Regions from separate parts of the Glutamicibacter sp. TV12E genome, predicted to be linked through region 1. Evidence: predicted binding sites of a transcription regulator. Region 1 holds the regulator's gene; each other region holds the start of a gene.
The links. Region 1 encodes HrcA, which represses chaperone genes, less so after heat shock. Its sites were predicted from a motif close to TTNGCACTCGNNNNNNNCGAGTGCNAA; they were not measured.
Positions count from the first base shown of each region.

Region 1 (5,217 bases):
CTCGATCCAGCAGCTGGTCTTCACGGCAACGGCTGCAGCCTCTAGTTCCGGACTTCTGGTAGGCGACTCTGCCCCGACGGTGAAGATCCTGGTTGATGGCCAGCCGAATGCCGAGGTTTTTGACGGGCATCGGCTGGAAGACGCTTATGAGCGCAACCCCAAGTTCATGGCGCCGATCTGGATCGTGGATCCGCAGTACGGAACGGTACTGGAAGATGGCAAAGTACGGATCAATGGACGAACAACCAAGTTTGATATTGGAACCTTCTACTCCCTGCAGAAAAAAGACGCCGACGGAAAACTCACGGTGATCACCGCGCAGAAGCAGGTGATCCCCGGAAAAATTGAAAAAAGTGGCGCCTTCAGCATCAGCGAGCGGCTCTCCCCCGGTTCCTACAGGCTCACCTTCTGGGGCATGGAAACCGAATCGGATGCAAAAGTTGGCGAAGTGACTTCGGTCTTCACGGTTAAATAACCGGCGCTTGAACCGCTATATTTTTCGCTAGAACCCAAAAATTCGCGGGCACCTTTCACAAGGTGCCCGCGAATAGCCATATTAGTCAGATTTCGCCAAGCAAATGCCGGATCAATACCAGCGCTGCCGGTCCTGCGGTGGAAGCCCGCAATACGTGCTGGCCCAACAAGGCCGCATGCGCGCCAGCATCGGTGAATGACTGCAGCTCCGAATCGGAGATTCCCCCTTCGGGGCCGACGATCATCACAACCTTCTGCCCCAGTTCCGCCCCGGCAAGCCAGGTGGCGACATGCGCCGCCACCGGCTGGGTGGCCTGCTCGTGCAGCACCAGAACCAGTGCCCCGGCCTGGACATCTTCAGCAACAGCCTTCGCTAGTTCCTTGGAATGAGCAGGTGCCAGAACCTCGGGTTCAAAAGCGCGACGGGATTGCTTCTGGGCCGAGCGGACCTGGGCGCGCCACTTTGCCAGGGCCTTGTCCGTCTTGGCAGCATTCCAGCGCACGATCGATCGGTCAGCTTGCCACGGGCGCACGGCAAGCACTCCAAGCTCCACCGCTGACTCGACGGCTTGCAAATCACGTTCGCCTTTGGACAGCGCCTGCACCAAGGTGACCGGATGGTCGCTGCCCCTTTCCTGGGTGCATTCGAGCACCCTGGCGCGCAGCAGATCCTTGCCGGTGCCCAGCACTTCGACAGTAAGGCGAAGGCCCTGGCCGTCGAGCAAGTCCAGGTGCTCACCTGCCGCGACTCGTTTGACCGTCACCGCGTGATGGGCCTCTGGACCGGAGAGCTCCAAGGTATCCCCCGGACCTGAGTTTTGTGCCAATTCGGAGTCGATGACGAAGCTGTGGTTGCTCATGCTCAGCGCTGGTTCAGCTTGTCGCGCAGCCGGGAGAACATGCCACCTGAATGCTCGACGCGTCCAGCGGTCATTTCCTCGCCACGCAGCTTGGCCAGCTGCTCAAGCAGATCGCGCTGTGCAGCGTCCAGCTTGGTCGGGGTCTCCACCTGAAGATGCACGATGATATCGCCGCGCTTGCCACCACGAAGGCGCGGCACGCCCAGTCCTGGCAAGGTGACGGTGTCGCCGTCTTGCGCACCGGCTTCGACGTTGATCGGCTGTTCGCCGTCAAAGGTTTCCAGCTTGAGCTCGCAACCCAGTGCGGCTGCGGTCATCGGGAGGCTCATCTTGGCATGCAGGTCGGTCTGCGCGCGTTCGAAGACCTTGTGGCGGCGCACGTCAACCTCGACAAACAGGTTGCCATTCGGTCCACCGCCGGGGCCCGCCTCGCCCTGGCCGCGCAGCTGGATGCGGGTGCCCGAATCGACACCTGCTGGAACATTCAGCGACTTGGAGACATGCTCGCGCACGCGTCCTTCGCCGTTGCACTCCAAGCATGGGTCCGGAATGGTCGTACCGAAGCCGCGGCAGGCCGCGCAGGTCTCCACGGTCATCATCTGGCCGAGGAAGGATCGGACCGGCCGCTGCACTTGTCCGGCGCCATGGCAGATATCGCAGGTGACCGGGCTGGTGCCCTCACGGGTGCACGTGCCGTTGCAGGTCTTGCAGGTGACTGCGGTTTCCATCTCCAGCGGGTAGACAGTGCCCTTGACCGCGTCTTCCAAGTCAATCGTGATGGTGATCAGCGCGTCACGGCCCGGCTGGGTACGAGATGCCGGGCCCTGGGCCTGGCCGCCACCGAAGAACTGCTCGAAGATGTCGCCGAACCCGCCGAAGCCCTGGCCGCCGCCGCCAAAGCCCGGGTGGCCGTTGCCGTTCTCATCGCCAGTTGCATCGTAGTTCGAGCGCTTGGTCTGGTCGGAAAGAACCTCGTAAGCGCGGGTCACAAGCTTAAACTGCTCTGCGGCGTCGTCGCTTGGATTCACATCCGGGTGCAGTTTGCGTGCCAGCTTTCGGTAGGCACTCTTGATTTCCTGAGGGGTCGCGTCCTTGGCAACGCCCAGGGTCTCGTAATGCGAGCTCACGTTATTCGCCGTGTCCTTTCCTAAAAATGCAAAATTCAAAAAATGCTAAGCGTATCGCCAGCGTAGCTAGTGCGCCAAAATCTTTGACAGGTACCGGGCTACTGCCCGCACCGAGGCCATAGATGTTGGATAGTTCATGCGGGTCGGGCCGAGCACGCCAAGCTTGTTGCGCACGTCGGCACCGTAGGTCGTGGCAATCACCGCGGCCTCCGAGAGCTGCCCGTAGTGATGCTCGGTGCCGATGGCCACCGCCACGCCGCACGAGTCGGCCTCCAGCTCGGAGAAGAGCTTGAGCAGCACGACCTGTTCTTCGAGGGCTTCGAGCACCGGGGTGATGGTCAGCGGGAAGTCGCCTTCCACGCGGGCCAAGTTGGCTGTTCCAGACATGATGATGCGCTGGGTATTGGCTGCCTGGGCCATTTCTTCCAAGGCGTGCAATACGCAGTCCACCAATGGTTCGGATTGCTGCTGCGGGTTCAACCCGGCCCGGGTCAGCTTGCCGCTCAGATCAGCGAGCTGGACTCCTTCGAAACTATTGAGCAGCCACAACTTCAGATCGGCCAATTCGGCATCCGAGTACAAGCGCGCAACGGCCATCATGCGCTGGTCCACGGTGCCGTTGGAGGCAATCATGACCATCAGCACCTGGGAGCTGCCCAAGCTGAGCAGTTCGAGGTTCTTCAGCGACGCGGTGTCGTAGTGCGGCACCTGGATCATCGCCACCTGATTAGTCAATCTGGCCAAGAGCCGAACAGTGCTCTTGAGCATTTCATCCAGGTCGGTGGAGTCATCCAGGATCTTGTTGATGGCATCGCGTTCGGCCCTGGACAGCGGCTTGAGCTCGCCAATCTCATCGACAAAGCGGCGATAGCCCTTTTCGGTCGGAATACGGCCCGAAGAGGTGTGAGGGGCAGCAATTAGGCCCTCTTCTTCCAGCAAGGCCATGTCATTTCGTATCGTGGCCGCACTGACGCCAAGATTGTGCCGATCGAGCAGCGCCTTGGAACCAACGGGTTCACGCGACTGGACGTAGTCTTCCACGATGGCGCGCAAAACATCCAAACGCCGAAGCTCACTCACAACGCCACCTCCTTGGCATCCCTATCAGAAGGGTTTGGCACTCTAACCTGTCAAGTGCCAAGTCTAATACGTTCAACGGTTGCTAGCATTGGATTTCGAGCGTATTCGATCACAGCGAAAGGCAGTACGTGGCTAATTACTCCTGGGGACCGCAAGATCTCAGTGCCCCGGCACAGAAAAAACTCCGCCAGGTACCCATCGAACGCGGCATGATTCTGGAAGATGCCACCTCAGGCTGGGTTGGCGAAGTCATACGTACCGAGAAGTCCGGCGGCATGCGCATCATCGTGTTGGAGGACCGCCATGGCAAGACCCGCTCGTTCCAGGCCGGTTTCGGATTCTATCTCGAAGGCGAACCCGTCGAGTTGGTCGATCCGGTAGCCAAGGCCGCGCAGCCCAGGACCTTGGTCTCCGCTTCCGGCTCCCGTGCGGTCACCGGATTGAAGGCCCGCCAGGCACGCGCCAGCCGAATCTGGGTGGAAGGCAAGCACGATGCGGAACTCGTGGAAAAGGTTTGGGGCCACGACCTGCGTGTTGAGGGGATAGTTGTTGAACCACTGCACGGTGTTGACGACTTGGCCGGAGCCATCCGCAATTTTGCCCCTTCCCCGGATCGCCGCCTTGGCATCCTCGTTGACCACCTCGTGGCCGGCACCAAAGAGGCCCATATTGCCGCCGAGGCCATGAAGGTCCCCGGCGCTGCACAGAACGTCCTGATTCTCGGGCACCCATATATCGACGTCTGGCAAGCGATCAAGCCCGCGACGCTCGGAATCAAGGCCTGGCCTGTCATCCCCAAGGGCACCGACTGGAAAACCGGTGTGCTCCGCGCCTTTGGCTGGCCACACGAAACTGCCGAGGATATCGGTATCGGCTGGCAGCGGATCCTGTCCACGGTTTCGCATTATGGGCAGCTGGAACCACAGCTTTTGGGAAGAATAGAAGAATTGATCGATTTTCTGACCACCGAAGATTACGGTTTCCTAACAATTGACCAATAGCTGGACTTTAGCCCGGTAATGAAGCATCTGCGTGAACCGAGCCAGCTATGATGGAGAAGAAACCAGCCACAGCAAGACAAGGGAAAACAGTGACTTCACGCCAGACGCAGTCATCGGAGAATTCGCGCTTCGAAGGATCGCGAACCGCTGCGTTGCCGCTGACTCCAACCGAGGACCGGCAATGGTCGACCATGGCCCACTTCGGCGCCATTCTCGGCTGCATTCCGTCTGCCATTATTTTTGCGGTTTTTCGTGACCGAGGCGCATTCACCGCCCAGGAATCCAAGGAAGCCTTCAACTTCACTTTTCCGCTCACGATCCTGGCTATCGCGCTGAACGTATGCACGATCCTGCCCGGCATCGGCTGGCTCTTCTCCGTGCTTGCCGTGGCCCTGTGGGTCACGATGACAGTATCGGGCGCCCTTGCCGCCATTCAGGCCAACAAGGGACGCCCCTACCGCTACAAGTTCAATCTTCGCCTGATGAAGTAGCAGTTCTACCCAGGTCTAGAAATCGAGCAATTCTCGCACCACGAGGTCGGCTAGCAGCCGGCCTCGTTGCGTTAACACCAAGGTGCCAGCAAAAGCCGCCTTGGCATCAATCAGTTCATCAGCAATCAGCCCCGCGACCTTGGTGCGCCCGGTGGCATCGAGCTCACTGATTTGCATGCCGGAA
Region 1 covers NZ_JBQVVF010000001.1:3,217,667-3,222,883, reverse strand. Annotated here, with positions in the region: gene ACT7DV_RS15355 (GerMN domain-containing protein) at 1-475, shown strand, start outside; gene ACT7DV_RS15350 (16S rRNA (uracil(1498)-N(3))-methyltransferase) at 561-1,334, opposite strand; gene dnaJ (molecular chaperone DnaJ) at 1,337-2,461, opposite strand; gene hrcA (heat-inducible transcriptional repressor HrcA) at 2,528-3,541, opposite strand; gene ACT7DV_RS15335 (DUF3097 domain-containing protein) at 3,670-4,542, shown strand; gene ACT7DV_RS15330 (DUF4870 domain-containing protein) at 4,632-5,033, shown strand; gene hemW (radical SAM family heme chaperone HemW) at 5,049-5,217, opposite strand, start outside.

Region 2 (5,217 bases), 2.9 Mb from region 1:
CTGGTGGACGGCGAGAGCATCGCCTCCACCGTGATGGACCGCGGCACCGACCGCACCGTCATCCACGACGGGCGCGTTGTCGCCGACGGGCTGAAGGTGCTCTCGGTGGCGGACAGCTACTAGAAAATAGGCAGCTCAATGCCAACGGCCGGGCGGGAATGCGAGTCCCGCCGGCCGTTGCCTATGGTCGATTTCGATACCGCCGATACTATCTGGCCGCTGCCGGAGCAGTCCTTCGGCATCGGCCCTGTGGTGTAGATTTTGCGCTAGTGCGTGTGCCAGGTTCCCGGCTTTTTGATCCATAAGCACCAGGGAAAATTGCCTGAGCTGGAAGCCCTAAGGAGTGAGGGAGAGCCGTTTGCCGCTTGTTCGCAACGTCATCATTTTGACGCTCGCAAACATTGGCAAAGGTGGCCCGCGCACAGCCTTCCGGTTGCAGACGGGAAATGTTGCAACCAGACCGAGGGAACATGCCACCGCACACAAGCCCTGAAGCCGAACCTGCCGCCACAGGTGCCTGCTTTTGGGCCAAGCGCCATTCTTTCAGCCGGACCTTTCCTTGAGCTGCTGGCGGCAGGTCCGCTGATTCCGTGCGCTTCGGATTTCGAAGGACAGAACCTGGTTACACGTGGCGCGTCTGTAGTGGCACGTCCCCTTTAATTGCGGCCTTCGTGCTTCCCAAGGAGTGCGGAGCCTTGCCGCGCCGCAGCACTTCGTTCCCGATGTTCAGCGATCGGGGCGCTCTGAGCGTGCGGGTTCTAGGCGCCTTTTCTTTGACCTGTTCCGTAGAGCTCGTCGCTGATCTGGTCAATGAGTCCTTGAACCCGATGGGCTTTGTCTTGCCAGTATTTAGTACCCTCGTGAATCTGTGGGGTATCCGCGCTGGCGTTCGATTCGATGAGCTCAATGAAGTGATCCCGGTACGTGCAGAGGGACGTAAACAGGTCATCGAGCTGATCGTCATCAAGCTGGACGTGCAGCCACCTTTGAAGCACAGCATGGCTCCTTTCTGGTTGTACCATCAGGGGTGCGCCCGGCGCTGTTCGGGCGCACCCCCCCTGAATGACCACTGGTGAGTTTCGCTCATCAGGCACGGTGTGCTGGAGGTGAGCGGGAGTAGACCCTGAGCGGCTTGGATCTGCCCAATGTCTGTTCACTGGCCCTGGAATGGCTCGTTTCTTCCGGACACCGCTGACTGGGTCGCGGAACACCGTCGATCGCACTGCATTGGCGCGTCCGAGGCGGTTGGCCTTGACGGACTGCGGTGGATAGCTCGAGCTCGTACATGGCCAAAAGCAGTTCGTCATCAATAGCCAACGGGTGGAACGCCGGGTGTGTGAGGTCAGGCATGGCGCATCATCTCCATACATGTTCACAGGGAGCCTGCAGGGCTAGCTGGTGATTTCTTTCGGATCCTCGGGGCGCTTGGCTGCGGCGACTTGGATGCGGCGGGGCTTGGCGCTCTCGGCGAGGGCGATGTCCAGGCGCAGCACCCCATCAACGTAGGTGGCCTGGATGCTTTCGGTATCCAGATGGTCGCCGAGCACGAGCTCTCGGGTGAAGTGGCCCCACAAGCGTTCCGAGCCGGTGAGGTGCTGCCGGCCTTCGGGCTTGGCACGTTCAGCGCGGATCGTCAGGATGTTCTTTTCCACTGCCATGTCGATCTGGTCAGCGTCGACTCCCGGGAGGTCGAATTCAGCATGGAAGCCTTCGTTGTCCCTCCACGCCTCCATGGGCATCGGATGGACTGGCTCGGTGCTGAGCTGGGTGTTGAAAGCACGCTGTACCAGGCGGTCGAAATCGCGAAGTACCTCGGTCTGCATCATCTGAACTCATTCCTTTCTCGCTTGGCGGTTTGTGATGGTGCAATTCACTTTCCGCTAGATCTATGTCTAGCGATGTAGATTTTATAGCATGGAGTTCATGGGCAGGCAAGCAACTTGAGGGGAAAAAGTGGCAAAAAATTCTACGGCTGTTGGCAGTGTTATTCCTTCGTATTCAATCGCCATGGCAGCTAGGAGCGTGGGGGTGAGCGTGCAGACAGTGAGGCTCTATGAGCTACGTGGCTTGATCTCCCCGTGGCGTACCGCTGGCGGTACCCGAAGATACCGCGAGGAAGATTTGGCAAGGCTGAAACAGATTACTGTGCTGACCGATCGCGGAGTGAATTTGGCTGGTATTGGCATCATTCTGGAACTGGAAGCTGAAAACGATGCGCTGAGAAACCGGTTGGATGCCCGGCCCTAGGGCAAGGCCGCAGGCTGAACAATAATCCCGGAGGAACAGTGCGCCTCCCATCTCTTTCAACTGCGGAATTCGATGACTGCGGAAAGCCCATCGGGCCAAGTAGGGCCCGCCTGCCGAACCTGCCAGGGCCTTGGCGTTTGCTGGCGGCCCTGCGCGGCCAGTTGCCGGACCTCGGGCAATCAGATCCCAAGTTATTGGCAAATCGCCGACTCTCGGAGGGGAAATCCTGGGGTAGAAGTGCATCAATCCGGCATCCCGGACAATAGGTGCGTTGTGGCCCACATCAACCCCGGAGCATCGGCTTAGATAGTTCGAAGTCACTATGCACAAAGGGGTTGCACCATGCCGAGCACCGTAGAAACCAGAGAACCGACCAAGCCGTGGGATGTGCTGAGGTTTGTCCTCTATAGCGGGATCGGCATTGTCGTATTCTTCCTTCCGGTCACCCTCAACGGCAAGAGCACCATAGCGCTGGACCACATTGTTTCTTGGGTCCGCGAAGCCATTGGCGCCGGCGTGCCCTATTACATCCTGGCACTGCTGGCCGCCGGCACCATCTTGCCCTTCGCCACCGGCGGCTGGCGCAAGTCGCCTCTGCGCGGCTTCTTTGCCTTCGCCAATGTGGTGGGCTTGGCCGTCGGCGCAGGGCTGGTCTTCGGGGTCGCTCCGGCCTGGCTCATGGAAAAGGACATGGGCCCGTTCCTGCTTAATTCCTTGGTGGTTCCGGTGGGACTGATTGTGCCGATCGGCGCAATTTTCCTGGCCATGCTGGTCAGCTACGGGCTGATGGAATTCATCGGGGTCTTCTGCCAGCCGATCATGAAACCGCTGTGGCGCACGCCCGGCCGTTCCGCGGTTGACGCGGTAGCTTCCTTCGTCGGCAGCTACTCGCTGGGCCTGCTGCTGACCGACCGCATGTACCGCTCGGGGCGCTACACCGGGCGCGAGGCGGCCATTATCGCCACCGGTTTCTCCACGGTGTCCGCCAGCTTCATGGTGATCGTGGCCAAGGCGCTGGATTTGATGGAGCACTGGAGTACCTACTTCTGGCTCGCCTTGGTGGTTACCTTCGCGGTCACCGCGATCTCGGTGCGGATCCCGCCGCTCTCGCGCATCCCGGATGATACCTACCAGAACATCGAGCACATCCAGGAAGAAAAGGTCACCGGCAACCGCTTTGCCAAGGCCTTCGACGAAGCCATGCTGGCTTTGCACCGGGCGCCGGGACTGTGGCGCAACATCGGCGAGAACATCCTGGACGGGTTGAAGATGGCGATGGCGATCCTGCCCTCGATCCTCTCCATCGGCCTGCTGGGACTGGTGCTGGCCCGTTTCACCCCCGTCTTCACCTGGCTGGGCTACCTGTTCGCACCGTTTGCCTGGGTGGTAGGACTGGATGACCCGTTGCTGGCCGGCAAGGCCTCGGCCACCGGCATCGCCGAAATGTTCCTTCCTGCCACCCTGGCCGCGGGTCACGAGTCCTTGGAACTTCGCATGGTCATCGCCATTATCTGCGTCTCGGCGATCATCTTCTTCTCCGCCCTGGTGCCGTGCATCCTGGCCACCAGCATCCCGGTGAAGCTGTGGCAGATGGTGGTGATCTGGTTCCAGCGCGTGGCATTGAGCATCCTGATTGCCACCCCGCTGGTGAACCTGGTCCTCTAGCGGTGTCCTGCGGGAAGCTGGCCCCCTAGTAGCCTTCGTGCATCGCCGCCATGTCTTCCAGGCCCGGCAGGTGGTAGCCGCGGTGCTCATCCCAGGGGACATCGATCTCGTCGAGGGAGACGTCCCATTGGGCCTCGGGAAGGGCTTGGCGCAGCGCGGTCAGCGCCGCCAGCCAATGCAGCAGGCAGGGGGCCATTTCTACGGGGTCCGGGGAGATCTTGGTGGAGCCGTTGAGCACCTCGTTGCCGCGCTGGGCCGGATAGAAATACAACGTCTCGCCATCGAATTCGAAGGCGTCGTTATGGCTTCGGGCGAGGGCCATCAACTGCTGGTGCTCGTCCTCGCTCAGCGCGGTGGCGCGGGTTGCGGTGTAGTACAGGGAAGTCGACATGCACCTAGCCTAGGCGATCACCAAGTAGCAGCAAGGATCCAGGTCCGGCGCGTGCTTCCAGGCATCAACCATTAGGTATACCAAATAAACGCGATGTTGAGGCTTCTGCCAATCAGAGCATTCACAAGGGGCCAGATTGCGGCCGGCGGGCATCATTAGAAGTATCGTGATAAAAGGGGGCAGGGCGAGAAACCCCTGGGAGGACGCCGGCGAATTAGCCGCAAACGCGGTATACCAAAATTCGTGGAACGTCGATAAGCTGGATCAGCGAGGGCCAGTTCAGGGCCCCGCCATCCCACGTGTTCCAAGGAGTCTCAGATATGGGCCAGATAACCCGCGTCCGCGCGGCATTTGTCATCGGATACCAGGACGGCGACCACTGCATCTGGCCGGGGGGCGAGCTGGTGCACGAGGACGGCACCGTGCTCTTTGTCGGCCGCGGCTACGCCGGGAGCGTGGACATCGAAGTGGATGCAGGCAACGCCATCGTCTCGCCGGGATTCATCGACCTGAATGCGCTTTCGGATATCGACCATGCGATCTTCGACTCCTTCACCGGCGGCGACCTGCGCCGCGGCCTTGCCTGGTCCGAGGAGTATCTGCACGACCATGCGGCGGTTTTCACCGAGGAAGAAGAGGCCTTCCGCCGCCGCTTTGCCATCAGCCAACTGGTGCGCAACGGCATCACGACGATCATGCCCATCGCCGCGGAGACCTACAAGCCGTGGTGCGAGGACTACGCGGACATGGCCCAGATGGCCCGGGCCGTCGAGGAGCTGGGACTGCGCGCCTACCTCGGGCCCAGCTACCGCACCCATGTGCCCTACACCGATGGTGCCGGCCCGCTGCTGCACGAAGACGAGGCCAAGGGCCTGGACGGGCTGGAGCAGGCGATCGCCTTCTGCCGGGACTTC
Region 2 covers NZ_JBQVVF010000001.1:301,948-307,164, reverse strand. Annotated here, with positions in the region: gene ACT7DV_RS01475 (amidohydrolase family protein) at 1-123, shown strand, start outside; gene ACT7DV_RS01470 (hypothetical protein) at 759-995, opposite strand; gene ACT7DV_RS01465 (Hsp20/alpha crystallin family protein) at 1,392-1,826, opposite strand; gene ACT7DV_RS01460 (MerR family transcriptional regulator) at 2,008-2,247, shown strand; gene ACT7DV_RS01455 (YjiH family protein) at 2,590-3,912, shown strand; gene ACT7DV_RS01450 (hypothetical protein) at 3,938-4,303, opposite strand; gene ACT7DV_RS01445 (chlorohydrolase family protein) at 4,624-5,217, shown strand, end outside.
Region 2: the regulator HrcA is predicted to act here: its motif matches at 1,925-1,951, upstream of ACT7DV_RS01465 (Hsp20/alpha crystallin family protein).

Region 3 (5,217 bases), 2.6 Mb from region 1:
TGGCCTGCGCATGGCACCGTCTTTGCCCATTTGGTCTCGGACACGTCCCTGGAGGAACTCCATCAATTCGCCGCACAGCAGGGAATCTCGCCGCGGGCGTTCGACAAGGACCACTACGACGTCCCCGCAGAACGCTATGAACAGTTTGTCCAGGCCGGTGCGCAGGAAGTCACCGGCGGCGAACTGGTGCGCGCGCTGATCGCCTCGGGCTTGAGAATCCCCGCCAAATACCGCCCTGAAAAGCTCGACGCCATATTGCGCCGGCGGTGGTCGCGGACGTTGCCGACCGAGCCGCAGCTGGGCCAGGAGCTGCTCGAGATGTGGTCCCAGGACCACCGTTATTATCATGACCGCGTCCATCTGCTTTCGGTGCTCGAAGCGGTGGATCGCCTCGGTGAAAAGCTTTCACCTGGAGAACTCCTGCTGGTGCAGCTGGCGGCGTGGTTCCACGACGCGGTATATGAAGGGAGCAGCGAGGACGAAATCAAATCTGCGGTGCTGGCACGTGAAAGACTCGACGGAGTGCTCTCCCCGGCCGCTGTTGGTTCGATCAGCGACCTGATCTTGCTGACCGCGGGACATAACCCGGGCGAAACGGACCGCCTGGGACGGATCTTGTGCGATGCGGATCTGGAAGTATTGGCCCGCCCCGAAGCGGCCTATCAACGTTATGCCCATGCGATCTATCAAGAGTATGCCCACCTTCCCCGCCACGTTTTGGCTGAAGGACGCAGCAAGATACTCTCGGCCCTGCTGGCCAAGGTCTCGATTTACGCTACGGCAGCTGGACGCGAACGGTGGGAATCGGCTGCGCGAACCAACTTGGGTCGAGAGCTGGAACATCTGCAGAGCTGGATGCCCTAGCCCGTATTCGCCGCGTTAACTACTGATGGCCTGGTACCCGAAGGTACCAGGCCATCAGCGCAGGTGATGCACTAGATCAGCATGGAGGGCTTAGAAGCCGCCCATTCCGCCCATGCCGCCCATGTCATCGCCACCGGCTGGGGCAGCGCCAGCAGGAGCTGGCTTCTCTGCAACAACAGCTTCGGTGGTCAAGAACAGGCCAGCGATCGAAGCTGCGTTCTGCAGTGCCGAACGGGTCACCTTCACTGGGTCATTCACGCCAGCTTCCAGCAGGTCAACGTACTGACCGGTGGCAGCGTTCAGGCCGTGGCCAGCAGGCAGGCCCTTGACCTTGTCGGCGACAACGCCTGGCTCCATGCCAGCGTTCAGTGCGATCTGCTTCAGTGGAGCTTCGATGCCAACGCGAACGATGTTCGCGCCGGTTGCTTCGTCGCCTTCCAGCTCAAGCTTTGCGAATGCAGCAGCGCCAGCCTGGATCAGTGCAACGCCACCACCGGCGACGATGCCTTCTTCAACGGCTGCCTTGGCGTTGCGCACGGCATCTTCGATGCGGTGCTTGCGCTCTTTGAGCTCCACCTCGGTAGCAGCGCCGGCCTTCAGCACAGCGACACCGCCAGAGAGCTTTGCGTGGCGCTCCTGCAGCTTCTCGCGGTCGTAGTCCGAGTCGGTATTCTTGATCTCGGCTGCGATCTGGGCCTTGCGGCCGTCGATCGCGTCGGCTTCGCCGCCGCCTTCAACGATGGTGGTCTCGTCCTTGGTGATAACGACCTTGCGGGCGGTACCCAGAACTTCGAGGCCAACGTTGTCCAGGGACAGGCCGATTTCCTCGGAAACAACCTGGCCACCGGTCAGGATGGCGATGTCGGTCAGCATGGCCTTGCGGCGGTCGCCGAAGCCCGGAGCCTTGACGGCAACGGACTTGAACAGGCCACGGATCTTGTTCAGGATCAGGGTGGCCAGGGCTTCGCCCTCGACGTCTTCGGCGATGATCAGCAGCGACTTGTTCGACTGCATGACCTTCTCCAGCAAGGTAACCATGTCCTTGACCGAGGAGATCTTCGAGTTGACGATCAGGATGTATGGGTCTTCCAGGACGGTTTCCTGGCGCTCTGCGTCGGTGACGAAGTAAGCGGAGATGTAGCCCTTGTCGAAGCGCATGCCCTCGGCCAGCTCCAGCTCCAGGCCGAAGGTGTTGGACTCTTCAACGGTGATAACGCCCTGCTCGCCGACCTTGTCGAGAGCTTCAGCGATCAGGCCACCGATTTCCTTGTCGCCAGCGGAGATCGAAGCGGTAGCAGCGATCTGCTCCTTGGATTCGATCTTCTTCGCTGCGGCGAACAGTTCTGCGGTGACGGCTTCTACAGCCTTGTCGATACCGCGGCGCAGTGCGATCGGATCGGCACCTGCAGCAACGTTGCGCAGGCCTTCCTTGACCAGTGCCTGTGCGAGCACGGTAGCGGTGGTGGTACCGTCGCCAGCGACGTCGTCAGTCTTCTTGGCAACTTCCTTGACCAGCTCGGCGCCGATCTTCTCGTAAGGATCTTCGAGGTCGATCTCCTTAGCGATGGACACGCCGTCGTTGGTGATAGTAGGAGCGCCCCACTTCTTCTCCAGAACAACGTTGCGGCCGCGTGGGCCCAAGGTCACCTTTACCGCGTCAGCAAGGGTGTTCAGTCCGCGCTCGAGTCCGCGGCGTGCTTCCTCGTCAAATGCAATCATCTTGGCCATAGTGGCTTTCGGTCCTTTCGGGACGATTTTGCGAAAATGCAACCGACAGACAGCGCCCGCGACGGACGAGTGGACCGGTGCGGCATCGGGCCGGCAACCGTTTCAGCTCTCGCTATCTGAGGTATTTTCCACGCTCCATCCGCCGTGGCGCTAACCGGTGCGTTCACGTTCCGCAGGGAACGCAAAAACCGACCGGCGTTAGCAGTCGCAGCGTAAGAGTGCTAATACAAATATTGGCACTCTCGCATGGCGAGTGCAAGCCGGTCGGCTCTGAGCGAAGGGAATTATGAACGAATTATTCGTTCAGCCCCAGCGGGTCATCGGTGCCCAGCACGATGGTGACCCGATCGGGAATGTTATTGGTCTGCAAAACTTCGTCAATATTAAGGACTTCAGCAGCTTTTTCCGCGGTGGTGCGGTAGGCCTCTGACATGTAGTACACAGCGGAAACATCCGCCGGCTTGCTCCAGTTATCGGCGACGATGTTGGTGAACCCGGCTTCTGCCATGGCCTCTTCGCCAGCACCCGCGACGCCTGCAACATTTGCGCCGTTGTACACGCCGATCTTCTGGCCAAAGAGCACGTCTGCTTCATCGATGGTGCTGGATGGCGATGCGGATTCGCTGGGTGAAGCCTCCTGCGAACTATCGGCAGACTCCCCGCCGTCTTGGGACTGCAAGCTCTCATCGCTCGAAGGGCCCGCGAGGCTGTCTTTGAGCTGGGGGCCAAAGATGAAGGATGCTACACCGATGGCCAGGACGATCACGGCCGTCAGCACTACCCACAGCAATTTGCCACCGGTTGACTTTGAGGCCGCGGACTGCGCCCATCCGTGCGCATGGTGTGAACCGACACGGGTGTTGAACTCCGGAACGCGATCAAATTCGTCACGCGGGTAGTTGGTCATTCTTGTCCTTGCTCGAGGTCTGACTGGTCACGGCAGGCTGGGTTATCGTCCCGAGCCGACCTTACCGCCCACACGACGTTTTGTTGAACGTGTTCTGCGCAGTCGCTTAACCAGCATCGGGTCGTAGGCCATCGCCGCATCCGTCTCAATCAGCTGGTTCAGCAGCTGATAGTAATTTGTTGGAGACATGGAGAACTGCTTGGTAATCGCTTGTTCCTTGGCTCCGGCATACTTCCACCACAATTTTTCCAAGCTCAGGATCTGTTGCGAACGTTCGTCGAGTTCCGAGTCTGGGTTCATCACAAAATCCACCAACAACTCTTTCTCAGCCATCCGTTCTCACCTCTGTCCTCGGCTCAGTTTTTGCGCATTTCATTCACGCATGTACTCCACTACTGGTAGACATACCACCGACATTCTAACCAATCTCTTTAGCTATCGCCGTGTGGCCTGGCACAGGCACGCCAGAAAAACGGAACAATAGCGTCTATGGATGAAATGCAAGAACCCCTGTTCGAGGCTCCTGGGCCACCGCCGGCACCCGTGTATGAACCAGCAGAATTCCCGTTCTTCCACGGCGCGCAATCCATGGCCGACCACGGATTTATTGCTCAAGATTGGGTTCCAGCGCTCAGCAAGCAAGATGAAAATCTTCGCCAGCTTGCCCTCGAATTAACCGAACGTTCATCACAAGGCGAAACATTGCTCCCCGATCCCGAGGTGATGTTCCGCGCACTATCTTTGCCTTTAGCTGAGGTCAAGGTCCTGATCATCGGCCAAGACCCCTACCCGACACCGGGGCATCCCAACGGATTGGCCTTTGCGGCCAACAAGCATGTCCGCCCATTGCCACGCTCGTTGAATAACATCTACAAGGAGCTCGAAGCCGACTTGGGAATCACCCCAGCGTCGCATCCTGATCTGAGTGCCTGGCAGCAACGCGGGGTACTGCTGCTCAACCAGGTGCTTTCGGTCACCGCAGGCCAGGCCGGTTCACATCAAAAGATCGGGTGGGAACCAATCATCGCGGCCCTGCTGTCCGCTCTGAACGAGCGTTCCGCGCCCCCGGTCGCCATTCTCTGGGGCAATCATGCACAGAAGTTCTCGCCTGCCCTGGGGAATCTGCCGCAATTGTGCAGCGCCCATCCATCGCCGCTCTCGGCTTCGAGGGGCTTTTTCGGCTCAAAACCCTTTTCAGAAGCCAATCGGCTCCTGTCCGCACAGGGACAAGAGCCGATTGACTGGACTTTGCCGGTCGCCTAGCGGCGGCGGATGCGTCGCCGTTCGCGCCGGGCGTTAGAAGTGAGCGGGCGGCAAAGGGTTTCACCGAAGACGACTCCTCCGGCGATGGAGAGCATGATGGCCATCGCGTTAAACATCTCGACGAGACCTGTAGCCATGTCATCGACGTTGATCACGATGCCGTACATCGCCCGGAAGATCATGAGGCCTGGAAGCAGGAACATGACCGCCGGTGCTGCCAGAACTAGCTGCGGCGTGCGCAATTTGTCTGACGCGAAGCGAGCCGCAAAACCGACGACCGTGGCGACAAGTGCTGGAACCGCACGGTCGCCCAGGCCCATGTTCTCGGCGAGCAGCTGCACGAGGTAGCCGCCCACCGCAATGCCAGCGGTAGGCAGCAGCAAGCGGAGCGCACTTTGCTCCGTAATGGCACCGGCCACAATGGCGACAGCAACCAGCACGACCAAGAGCCATGC
Region 3 covers NZ_JBQVVF010000001.1:639,110-644,326, forward strand. Annotated here, with positions in the region: gene ACT7DV_RS02875 (DUF4031 domain-containing protein) at 1-864, shown strand, start outside; gene groL (chaperonin GroEL) at 955-2,592, opposite strand; gene ACT7DV_RS02885 (LytR C-terminal domain-containing protein) at 2,888-3,499, opposite strand; gene ACT7DV_RS02890 (DUF3263 domain-containing protein) at 3,542-3,832, opposite strand; gene ACT7DV_RS02895 (uracil-DNA glycosylase) at 3,989-4,762, shown strand; gene ACT7DV_RS02900 (threonine/serine ThrE exporter family protein) at 4,759-5,217, opposite strand, start outside.
Region 3: the regulator HrcA is predicted to act here: its motif matches at 2,826-2,852, upstream of groL (chaperonin GroEL).